Regions from separate parts of the Oerskovia sp. Root918 genome, predicted to be linked through region 2. Evidence: riboswitches for the same ligand, from Rfam matches in the RefSeq annotation. Region 2 holds a riboswitch; each other region holds the start of a gene.
The links. A riboswitch is a leader RNA that binds a small molecule or an ion and turns the genes downstream of it on or off. The one in region 2 is predicted to bind thiamine pyrophosphate.

Region 1: linked by a shared signal. The riboswitch ahead of thiO (glycine oxidase ThiO) and the one ahead of thiC (phosphomethylpyrimidine synthase ThiC) in region 2 are both predicted to bind thiamine pyrophosphate.
Region 3: linked by a shared signal. The riboswitch ahead of ASE27_RS01005 (thiamine ABC transporter substrate binding subunit) and the one ahead of thiC (phosphomethylpyrimidine synthase ThiC) in region 2 are both predicted to bind thiamine pyrophosphate.

What each region holds. Positions count from the first base shown of each region.
Region 1 covers NZ_LMJG01000016.1:134,421-137,689, forward strand. The annotation lists gene thiO (glycine oxidase ThiO) at 72-1,382, opposite strand; TPP riboswitch at 1,389-1,466, opposite strand; gene thiE (thiamine phosphate synthase) at 1,674-2,294, shown strand; gene guaA (glutamine-hydrolyzing GMP synthase) at 2,368-3,269, shown strand, end outside.
Region 2 covers NZ_LMJG01000015.1:154,017-157,285, forward strand. The annotation lists gene thiC (phosphomethylpyrimidine synthase ThiC) at 1-1,639, opposite strand, end outside; TPP riboswitch at 1,630-1,739, opposite strand; gene ASE27_RS15940 (hypothetical protein) at 2,333-3,269, opposite strand, start outside.
Region 3 covers NZ_LMJG01000001.1:225,636-228,904, forward strand. The annotation lists gene ASE27_RS00995 (serine hydrolase) at 1-1,180, opposite strand, end outside; gene ASE27_RS01000 (DUF4235 domain-containing protein) at 1,248-1,517, opposite strand; TPP riboswitch at 1,687-1,812, shown strand; gene ASE27_RS01005 (thiamine ABC transporter substrate binding subunit) at 1,871-2,962, shown strand; gene ASE27_RS01010 (iron ABC transporter permease) at 2,968-3,269, shown strand, end outside.

The DNA.
Region 1 (3,269 bases), on a different contig from region 2:
GAGGTGGGAGCCGAGGTAGAGGTGTGCCGTCGGGGTAGAGGGCCCCACCCCGCTACCTCGACGCGAGCCCTCTATCTCGCGGGGGTAGGGGTGGGCGAGAAGCGCAGGGGGTCGATCGCCGCGACCGCGGGCGGCAGCGGCTGGCCGGTCAGGACCGCGTCGATCGCTGCCCCCGTGACGGGGGCGAGCAGCACGCCGTTGCGGTAGTGGCCCGTGGCGAGGACCAGGCCGGGGACGGTGGTGGGCCCTAGGAACGGCAGGTTGTCGGGCGTGCCCGGGCGCACGCGCGGGGTGACCTCGACGAGGGCCAGCTCGTCGAGCCCGGGCAGCAGGGCGCGCGCGTCGCGCAGGAGCGCGAAGACGCCGCCCGCGGTCGCGCGCCGGTCGTCGGGGTGCTCCTCGCTCGTCGCGCCGACGACGACCTCGCGGTGCCCGCCGGGCCCGGGCGTACGCGGTACGACGTACACCGGACGCCCTTGCACGATCCCTCGCACCACGTGGTCGAGCGTGAACCACGCGGGGGCGTCGAGCCGCAGCGTCTGCCCCTTCACCGGACGGGTCGGGGCGCACACCTCGGGGACGTCCGCGAGCAGGTCCCCCGAGTCCGCACCCGCCGCGAGGACCACGGTCCCCGCGCGGTGCTCGACGCCCGCGTCGTCGAGCGCCCCGGTCACGGGAGAGCCGGGTCCGGACGCGCGCAGCAGCCGGACCGCCCGGCGGCGCACGACGGCGGCGCGCGGGTCCCGCGCGAGAGCCGCGGTCAGCGCGCGGTGCACCGCGCGGGGATCGACCTGATGGTCGCCCGGTGCCCAGAACGCACCGGCCACGCGCGGCCCGACGAGCGGTTCGCGCTCGCGCGCCGCCGCGACCGAGATCTCGGTCGAGTCGAGCCCCCAGGCCTCCTGGAGCGCGCGCACGCGGCGCCCGAGCGCCAGGTCGTCGCCGTCGTAGGCCAGCGTGAGCGTGCCGGTCGCGCGCAGCCCGACGTCGAGCCCCGAGTCCGCCTCGAGCTCGGCCGCGAACGCTGGCCACCGTGCCGCCGAGTCGGCGCCCAGGCGCAGCGCGGTCTCCTCGCCGAAGTCGGCCTCGGTCACGGGCGCGAGCATCCCGGCCGCGGCGTGGGTCGCGCCGTCGCCCGGGGCCGGGTCCAGGACGGTCACGCGCAGGCCAGCACGCGAGGCCCGCCAGGCCGCGGTGAGCCCCACGATGCCGCCGCCCACGACGAGGACGTCCGTGGCGCCGTCGGGCGTGGTGATCGTCGTCCGGTCGCCGGGCGCGACGCGCCTCACGGGGCCCGACGGCGCCGCGCCCCCCAGGCTCCCGTCGCGCCCCGGCGGACGCGCGGGCAGGGCGGGGTGGTCGGTGGACAGGGCTGCGCACATGCGCTCGCTCCCTTCGCTGGCATGACCCAGATCAGGTTCGACGGTCGGCTCTCGCCCTCTCAGCCCCGTGCGGGGCTCCCGTGCTTCGCGGCCACCCTACAACGCACGCCGGCCACGCTCGGGGCGTGCCCACGGGCTGCGCCGCGACCGTGTCCCGGGCGGGCCGCGCCTATCCTGGGCGCCGTGACCACTGCTCCGACCGGCGACGCCGAGCCCCGACAGCACACCTCGCCCCAGCGCACCAGCCCCACGGCTCCTGCCGGGCGGGCCCGCCCGGCGGCCGTCGAGCGCCTGCGGGCGGCCCGGCTGTACCTGTGCACCGACGCCCGCGAGGAGCGCGGCGACCTCGAGGACTTCCTGCACGCGGCGCTCGCGGGCGGGGTCGACGTGGTCCAGCTCCGCGACAAGGGGCTCGACGTCGCGCGCGAGCTCGAGCTGCAGGAGGTCGTCGCGCGCGTCGCGACCGAGCACGGGGCGCTGTGGGCGGTCAACGACCGGGCCGATGTCGCCCTCCTGACGGGAGCCCCGGTGGTGCACATGGGTCAGGGCGACCTGCCCGTGCCCGCGGTGCGGTCGCTCCTGGGTGCGGGCCCGCTGCTGGGCCGCTCGACGCACTCGCTCGCCCAGGCCACGGCCGCCGAGGCGGATCCCGAGGTCGACTACTTCTGCGTGGGACCGCTCTGGGCGACGCCGACCAAGCCGGGGCGCGACGCCGTCGGGCTCGACCTGCTGCGACAGGTCGCCGCGACGGCGCCGACCACGCCGTGGTTCGCGATCGGCGGTGTCGACGCCGCGCGGCTCGACGAGGTGCTCGACGCGGGGGCCGAGCGCATCGTCGTGGTGCGTGCGATCACGGGCGCGGCCGACCCCGAGCGGGCCGCTCGCGAGCTGCGCGGACGGCTGCCCGCCTGACGCGCGCAGTGATCCCCGTCGCACGTCGTGGACCGATGCCGGGGATCGGCGCCGAGCCAACTATCCTGGGCTGGTGACACCCACCCCCTCAGCCCCCCGGCCCGTATTGGTCGTCGACTTCGGCGCACAGTACGCCCAGCTGATCGCGCGTCGCGTGCGTGAGGCCAAGGTGTACTCGGAGATCGTCCCCCACACCTTCACCGTCGAGCAGATGCTCGCCAAGAACCCGGCAGCGATCATCCTGTCCGGTGGTCCCTCGTCCGTGTACGCGCAGGGTGCGCCCTTCGTGGACCCCGCGCTGTTCGACGCCGGCGTGCCCGTCCTGGGCATCTGCTACGGCTTCCAGGCCATGGCCAAGGCGCTCGGTGGCACGGTCGCGCAGACCGGCCTCAGCGAGTACGGCGGCACGGCCGTCGAGGTCTGCCAGGCCGGTGCGCTGCTCGCGGGCTCGCCCGACCAGCAGACCGCCTGGATGAGCCACGGCGACGCCGTCCACGCGGCCCCCGAGGGCTTCGAGGTCCTCGCGACCTCGGCCGGCTCCCCGGTCGCAGCGTTCGAGGACACCGGGCGTCGCCTCTACGGCGTGCAGTGGCACCCCGAGGTCAAGCACTCCCCGCTGGGCCAGAAGGCTCTCGAGAACTTCCTGTACCAGGGCGCGGGCCTCGCCGGCGACTGGACCCCGGGCAACGTCATCGCCGATCAGATCGCGCTCATCCGCGAGCAGGTCGGCGACGCGCGCGTCATCTGCGGCCTGTCCGGAGGCGTCGACTCCTCGGTCGCCGCGGCCCTCGTCCAGCAGGCCGTGGGCGACCAGCTCACGTGCGTGTTCGTCGACCACGGCCTGCTGCGCGCGGGCGAGGTCGAGCAGGTCGAGCGCGACTTCGTCGCGGCCACGGGCGTCAAGCTCGTCGTCATGGACGAGAAGCAGCGCTTCCTCGCCGCGCTCGCGGGCCACTCGGACCCCGAGACCAAGCG
Region 2 (3,269 bases):
TCTCGGCGTACTCGCGCACGTCCGCGGAGATCCGCATCGAGCAGAACTTGGGCCCGCACATCGAGCAGAAGTGCGCGGTCTTGGCGGGCTCGGCCGGCAGCGTCTCGTCGTGGAAGGCGCGGGCGGTGTCGGGGTCGAGGGAGAGCGCGAACTGGTCGTGCCAGCGGAACTCGAACCGGGCACGGGACAGCGCGTCGTCCCGCAGCTGCGCACGCGGGTGCCCCTTGGCCAGGTCGGCGGAGTGCGCCGCGATCTTGTACGTGATGACCCCCGTCTTGACGTCGTCACGGTCGGGCAGCCCCAGGTGCTCCTTGGGCGTGACGTAGCAGAGCATCGCAGTCCCGGCCTGGGCGATGATCGCGGCCCCGATCGCGGACGTGATGTGGTCGTAGGCGGGCGCGATGTCGGTCGCGAGCGGGCCGAGCGTGTAGAACGGCGCCTCCTCGCACAGCTCCTCCTCGAGGCGCACGTTCTCGACGATCTTGTGCATGGGGACGTGCCCCGGGCCCTCGATCATGACCTGCACGCCGTAGGACTTCGCGACCTTGGTCAGCTCACCCAGCGTTCGCAGCTCAGCGAACTGGGCCGCGTCGTTGGCGTCCGCGATGGACCCCGGTCGCAGGCCGTCGCCGAGCGAGAACGTGACGTCGTAGTCGCGCAGGATCTCGCACAGCTCCGCGAAGTGCGTGTACAGGAACGACTCCTGGTGGTGCGCGAGGCACCACGCGGCCATGATCGAGCCGCCGCGGGACACGATGCCCGTGACACGGCGCGCGGTCAGCGGGACGTAGCGCAGCAGGACGCCCGCGTGCACGGTCATGTAGTCGACGCCCTGCTCGGCCTGCTCGATCACGGTGTCGCGGTAGATCTCCCACGTGAGCTTCGCGGGGTCCCCCTTGACCTTCTCGAGCGCCTGGTAGAGCGGCACCGTCCCCACGGGGATCGGGGAGTTGCGCAGCACCCACTCGCGGGTCTCGTGGATGTCCTTGCCCGTCGAGAGGTCCATGAGGGTGTCGGCGCCCCAGCGCGCGGCCCACACCATCTTCTCGACCTCCTCCTCGATCGAGGAGGTCACGGCCGAGTTCCCGATGTTCGCGTTGATCTTCACGCCGAACGCCTTGCCGATGATCATGGGCTCGATCTCGGGGTGCCGACGGTTGGCCGGGATCACCGCCCGGCCACGCGCGACCTCGTCGCGCACGAGCTCGACGTCGACGCCCTCGCGGGCAGCGACGAAGCGCATCTCGTCGGTCACGACCCCGGCGCGCGCCCAGGCGAGCTGCGTCCGGGCGCCGCCCGTGCCGCGCTCGGTGGGGACGGCGTCGGGCCGGAGCCAGGACGCCCGCAGGGCGGGCAGGCCGCCCGCGAGGTCGAACGCCGCGGGGTCGTCCGACTCGGTGTAGGGGCCAGAGGTGTCGTACAGGTCCAGGTGCTCGCCGTTGCTCAGGAGCACGCGGCGCTCGGGGACGCGCAGGTGCTCCGCGCCCGGGACCGGGTGGTGGACCTTGGCGGACCCCGCGATGGGTCCGGTCGTGATGGTGTGCGCGGACGACCCGGTGGTCGCGGCGGGCACGGTGGGTGCAGCTGGTGCAGCGGCGGCGGGCCCGGTGGTTGTGGGCACAGCGGTCTCAGAGCTCATGGCTCTCTCCCTACGTCGGCATGATCCGAACAGGTTCGAACGGTCGGCGGCGCTGAGCCGCCCTCTCAGCTCGCTGCTGCGAGCTCCCGTGGGTGTGTGGAGTTGTGGGTCGTGCTGGTGGTGCGGTGGTGCTGGGTCGTGCGGTCGTCACCGTAGCGCACGGCGCCGGGCGTCGGCGCACCTGTCCCGCGTTCGGCGCTCACGGCCTCACTGCTCGAGCAGCGACCTCGGTGATCTGTCCGTCCTCGGCGATCGTCCTCACCAAGTCGACGTCCGTCGCCTGCCCGAGCGCGAGGACATCCGGTACCCACTGACCCTCGTCGGCAACAGGCGCCGCCGAACAGCCAACCACCAGCACACTCAGCAGGCCAGTGGCGACGCCAGCCAGGCCGACCTGCATCGCAAGGTCGGCCTGGCCAGAACAGATCGGGTTCGCTCAGTGAACCACGTCGAGGTAGCGGTAGGTGATCAACGAGGTCGTGATCGTGCCGGTCTGAGAAATGCTCCTTGCAGATGCCCACCCGCCATAGACCGTTGCACCGCTGCCGGTCGCGGGGTTCTTCCATGACATTCCTGCTCGCGCGCTCGAGCAAGTGTCGTTCCTCACCTTGGAACGCGTGGGCGACTCTACGGCTGTTCCTCACACCCGAGCCCACCGTCCCGGCCCCTCACGAATCTTGCAGCTCTCTGTACTCACCTCTCCTTGAAGTACTTGAAGAGGTGCTTCTCGCGGGTCGTGAGCGCCCCGGCCACGGCCCCGACGAGCACCGCTCCTGCTCCGGCGAGGACGGTCCGCATGCCGATGATCCAGGTGCTCACCTGGTCGGTGGCGAGCCCGTCACCTCCGGCTCCCGCGAGCCACCACAGCGCGGGGACGGTCACGACGATCCCGGCACCGGTCCAGGCGGCGGTCTCGAGGAGCATCTGCCAGGTCAGGGCGGCACGCGGGACCCGGGCGTGCAGGGCCGCGGCGAGCTCGAGGCGGCGCAGCCGTATCGCGACGTATCCCAGGGCCAGGCCCAGGGCGGCCGTGGCGATCGGGGTGGGCTCGGTCAGGCGGCCGGAGAACTCGGCGCTCGCGTCGTAGGTCGCACCGAGCCGGCCGTTGAGCTGCTTCTGGGTGGGTTGCACCTCGGAGGACGGGTCGGCGACGACAGTCGTGCGCAGGAGCGTCGCGGTCTCGGGGTCGACGGGCCAGATCTCGACCCAGCACGAGTCGAACAGCCCCGTGGCGGGTACGGGAGCGACGGCTGCGTAGCCCAGGGCGCGGTCGCGTCCGTCGTCGGGGTACGGGTAGACCGCGCCGAGCCGCGCGGGCCCGGTGGTCGTCGCGATCGAGTCACCGGGGACCGCGCCGAGCGCCTCGGCCAGGTCCGCGGACAGCCACAGGCCCGCCCCGGCGACCCGTCCGCGGTCGAGCGCGCCGAGCAGCCCAGGGGTTGCTTCGAGGCCGGTGAGCTCGCTCGAGGGGAGGTTGAGCGCCCGCAGCGGTTCCCCGGTCCGCAGGGCGCCGGCCGCGTTGACGCCGTCGACCCTGGCGAGGGCCTCGCAGCGTGCCCCGTCGACCTGCCCGGTAGCCTCGAGGATCTGCACGCTCGCGCCCGCGTCACGGTACTCGCGGGCTCCCTCG
Region 3 (3,269 bases), on a different contig from region 2:
GCACCTCGCGCACCACGGGGTCCTGCTCGCCGCGGTCGTGCAACCAGACGTGCGCGGCGCACAGGTCCGACGACGTCGCGAACCAGTCGACGTCGTCCTGCCACACGGGCGTGGTCACTCCCGCGGGGTCGACGGCGAGGGGCCCGCCGGGCAGCGCGTCGAGCATCGCGCGCCGTCCCGCGGTGTCGGCCGCCGCCCACCCGGTGGCCTGCGACGGCGAGCCCCAGGCGATCGCGAACGCGTCGCGGGTCGTGAGGAACGGGGTGTTGAGCGACGGGTCGGCGTGCCCCAGCGTGGCCTGCGCGCGTTCGACGGCGTCACGCCCCACGGCCTGGACCAGCAGGTCGGTCGCGGTGTTGTCGCTGATCGAGATCATGAGCTCGGCCGCCTCGCGCACCGTGACCGCGGTGCCCGTGGGCGCGTCCTGGAGCTGCCCCGAGGGCAGGGACCGCACGTCGTCGGTCACGGTCAGCTCGTCGTCCCAGGTCAGCGTCCCGGCCTCGACGGCCTGCGACACCGCGCCCAGCACGTAGAGCTTGAAGATCGAGCCGAGCGGCAGCACCTCGTCCGGGTCCGAGCCGCCGGGAGCCTCCTCGACCGCCTGGCACGTCCCGTTGTCCAGGACCTGGGCCACGAGCAGCGAGCTCTGCGCGTCCACGGCGTCGAGGCGTTCGCCCAGCTCGTCCCAGCTCGCCGCGGGCTCGCGGTGCGGGTCGTCGCCCGGGCCGAAGAACAGGGTCTCGATGCGGCTGTCCGCGTCGACACCGATCTGCATCGTGAAGAACTGCCCGCTCGCCCCGACGATCGTCAGCGCGGCCTGCTTCTCGCCCGCGTCGACGACGTCGACCGAGACCGGCACCCATTCCCGGTCCGCGCGGAGCTGGTCCAGCACGGGCACGAGCTGGGCGGCGGGCACCTGGTCCAGGAACGTCCGGGCGAACCGCCGATCGAGCGTCGCGGCATCGGGGGACGCGTCCGCGTTGAGCACCTCGAGCACCCAGGCGGCCGCCTTGCCGACCGTGCCGCCCGGCAGCGCGACCGCGGTCGGGGCCACGCTCGGCGAGGGCGACACCTCGGAGCCGTTCCCGGACGACGAGCACCCGGTCAGTGCGAGCCCCACGACGAGGAGGCCTCCTACGAGGGGTGAGCGACGGCGTCGGGCGGCAGGAGAGGAGGGCATCGAGACACCCTACGGAACATCCGTGACGCGGCGGGCGCTGACCCGCCGGAGCCGCCCGACCCCGACCTCAGGACGCGCGGGCCGCGAGCCGCGTCACGACGCGCTTGGCCTCGCGCCCCGCGAAACGGCGGGCGAACACGCTCGCGGCCGCAGCGGCCGCGGCGAAGGTGACGGCGCTGATGATGCTGACCTCGGGGTCGTCCAGGTCCTTGGGGGCGTCGTGCCCCGTGGCCTTGGCCCACGCGAAGCTCACGACCTTCTGCGCGACCCAGCCCGCGGCCAGCGTCAGGGCGACGGTCGCGACCTTCTCGGTGAGGGTCTGCTCGTTCTCGGCCATGTGGACCTCCAGGTGAGGGTGAGGCGGGCGGGGCGCGCCGCGCGTCGTGAAGGTGCCCGACGGCGGAGCTCAGGTCCCACCGTAGCCGTCGCCCGGGGCGGGGCGCGCCCCGGGCGAGACCACACGCCGGACCCCTGCCTGCGCCGTCGGACCGCGGTGTAAAGTCGCAGGTGAACGACAGGGGAGCGCCGACCGCCCGGAGACAACGGGCAACAGGCGCTGAGAGTGCGGACCACCGCAGACCCTCGAACCTGATCCGGTTAGCACCGGTGGAGGAAGTCGGGCTTCTCCAGCCTCGCTCACGGGACCTCCCGTGCGCGAGGTCCCCCTCCTGTGACGTCCAAGGAGGACACATGAACACCATCAGTACCCGCCGCGGCACCGCCCGCACGATCGGCCTCGGCCTCGTCGGCGGGCTCAGCGCGCTGGCCCTCACGGCCTGTGCCGGCACGACCGACACGGGCGCGGGCGACACCTCGTCGAGCGCCGAGGCGAGCACCGTCACGCTCGTCACGCACGACTCCTTCAACGTGAGCGAGGACGTCCTCGCCGCGTTCGAGAAGGAGTCCGGGCTGACCGTCAAGCAGGTCGCTCCCGGCGACGGCGGAGCGCTCGTCAACCAGCTCATCCTGACCAAGGACGCGCCGCTCGGCGACGTCGTGTTCGGCATCGACAACTCGTTCGCGACCCGCGCGATCGACGAGGGCGTGCTCGAGCCCTACACGCCCTCGGGCCTCGCCGACTCGGCGACCCAGTACGCCGTGGGCGACGGCGAGCTCACCCCCGTGGACCTCGGCGACGTCTGCGTCAACGTCGACCACGCCTGGTTCTCGGCCGCGGGGATCCCCGAGCCCACGACGCTCGACGACCTGACCGAGCCCGCGTACAAGGACCTGCTCGTCGTGACCAACCCCGCGACCTCGTCGCCCGGGCTGTCGTTCCTGCTCGCGACCGTCGGCGCCTACGGCGAGGACGGCTGGGAGGGCTACTGGAGCAAGCTCAAGGACAACGGCGTCAAGGTCGCCGACGGGTGGTCCGACGCCTACTACGTCGACTTCTCCGGCTCCGAGGGCAAGGGCCCACGCCCCCTCGTGCTGTCCTACTCGACGTCGCCCGCGTTCACGGTCACCGAGGACGGTACCGAGACCACCACGGGCGCGCTGCTCGACACGTGCTTCCGCCAGGTCGAGTACACGGGCGTGCTGACCGGGGCCAAGAACCCCGAGGGCGCCAAGAAGCTCGTCGACTTCCTCGTGAGCGACGCGTTCCAGGCCGACATCGCCGACAACATGTACATGTACCCGGCGGACGCGGACACCGAGCTGCCCGAGGGCTGGGCCGAGTTCGCGCCCCTGTCCCCGTCGCCCTTCGAGGTCGCCCCCGCCGACATCACGGCCCACCGCGACGAGTGGATCAAGGCGTGGACGTCGACGGTGATCGGCTGAGCACGATGCCCGTGAGCCGCGGCCTGCCCGCGGCCGTGCAGCGCGGCGGGCGGGTCCTCCTGTGGGGGCTCGCCGCCGGGCTGCCGCTGCTCTTCCTCGGGGTGTTCTTCGCGTGGCCCGTCGTGACGCTCATCGCGCGCGGGTTCGTCACCCAGGACGCTGCCGGCGCCTCCTTGGACCTCTCCGGCTTCGCCGAGGTGTTCTCCGAGCCGCGGACCTGGCGGATCATCGGGCTGACGCTGTGGCAGGGCGTGCTCGGCACCGTGATCTCGGTGCTGCTCGGCGTGCCCGGCGCGTACGTGCTCTA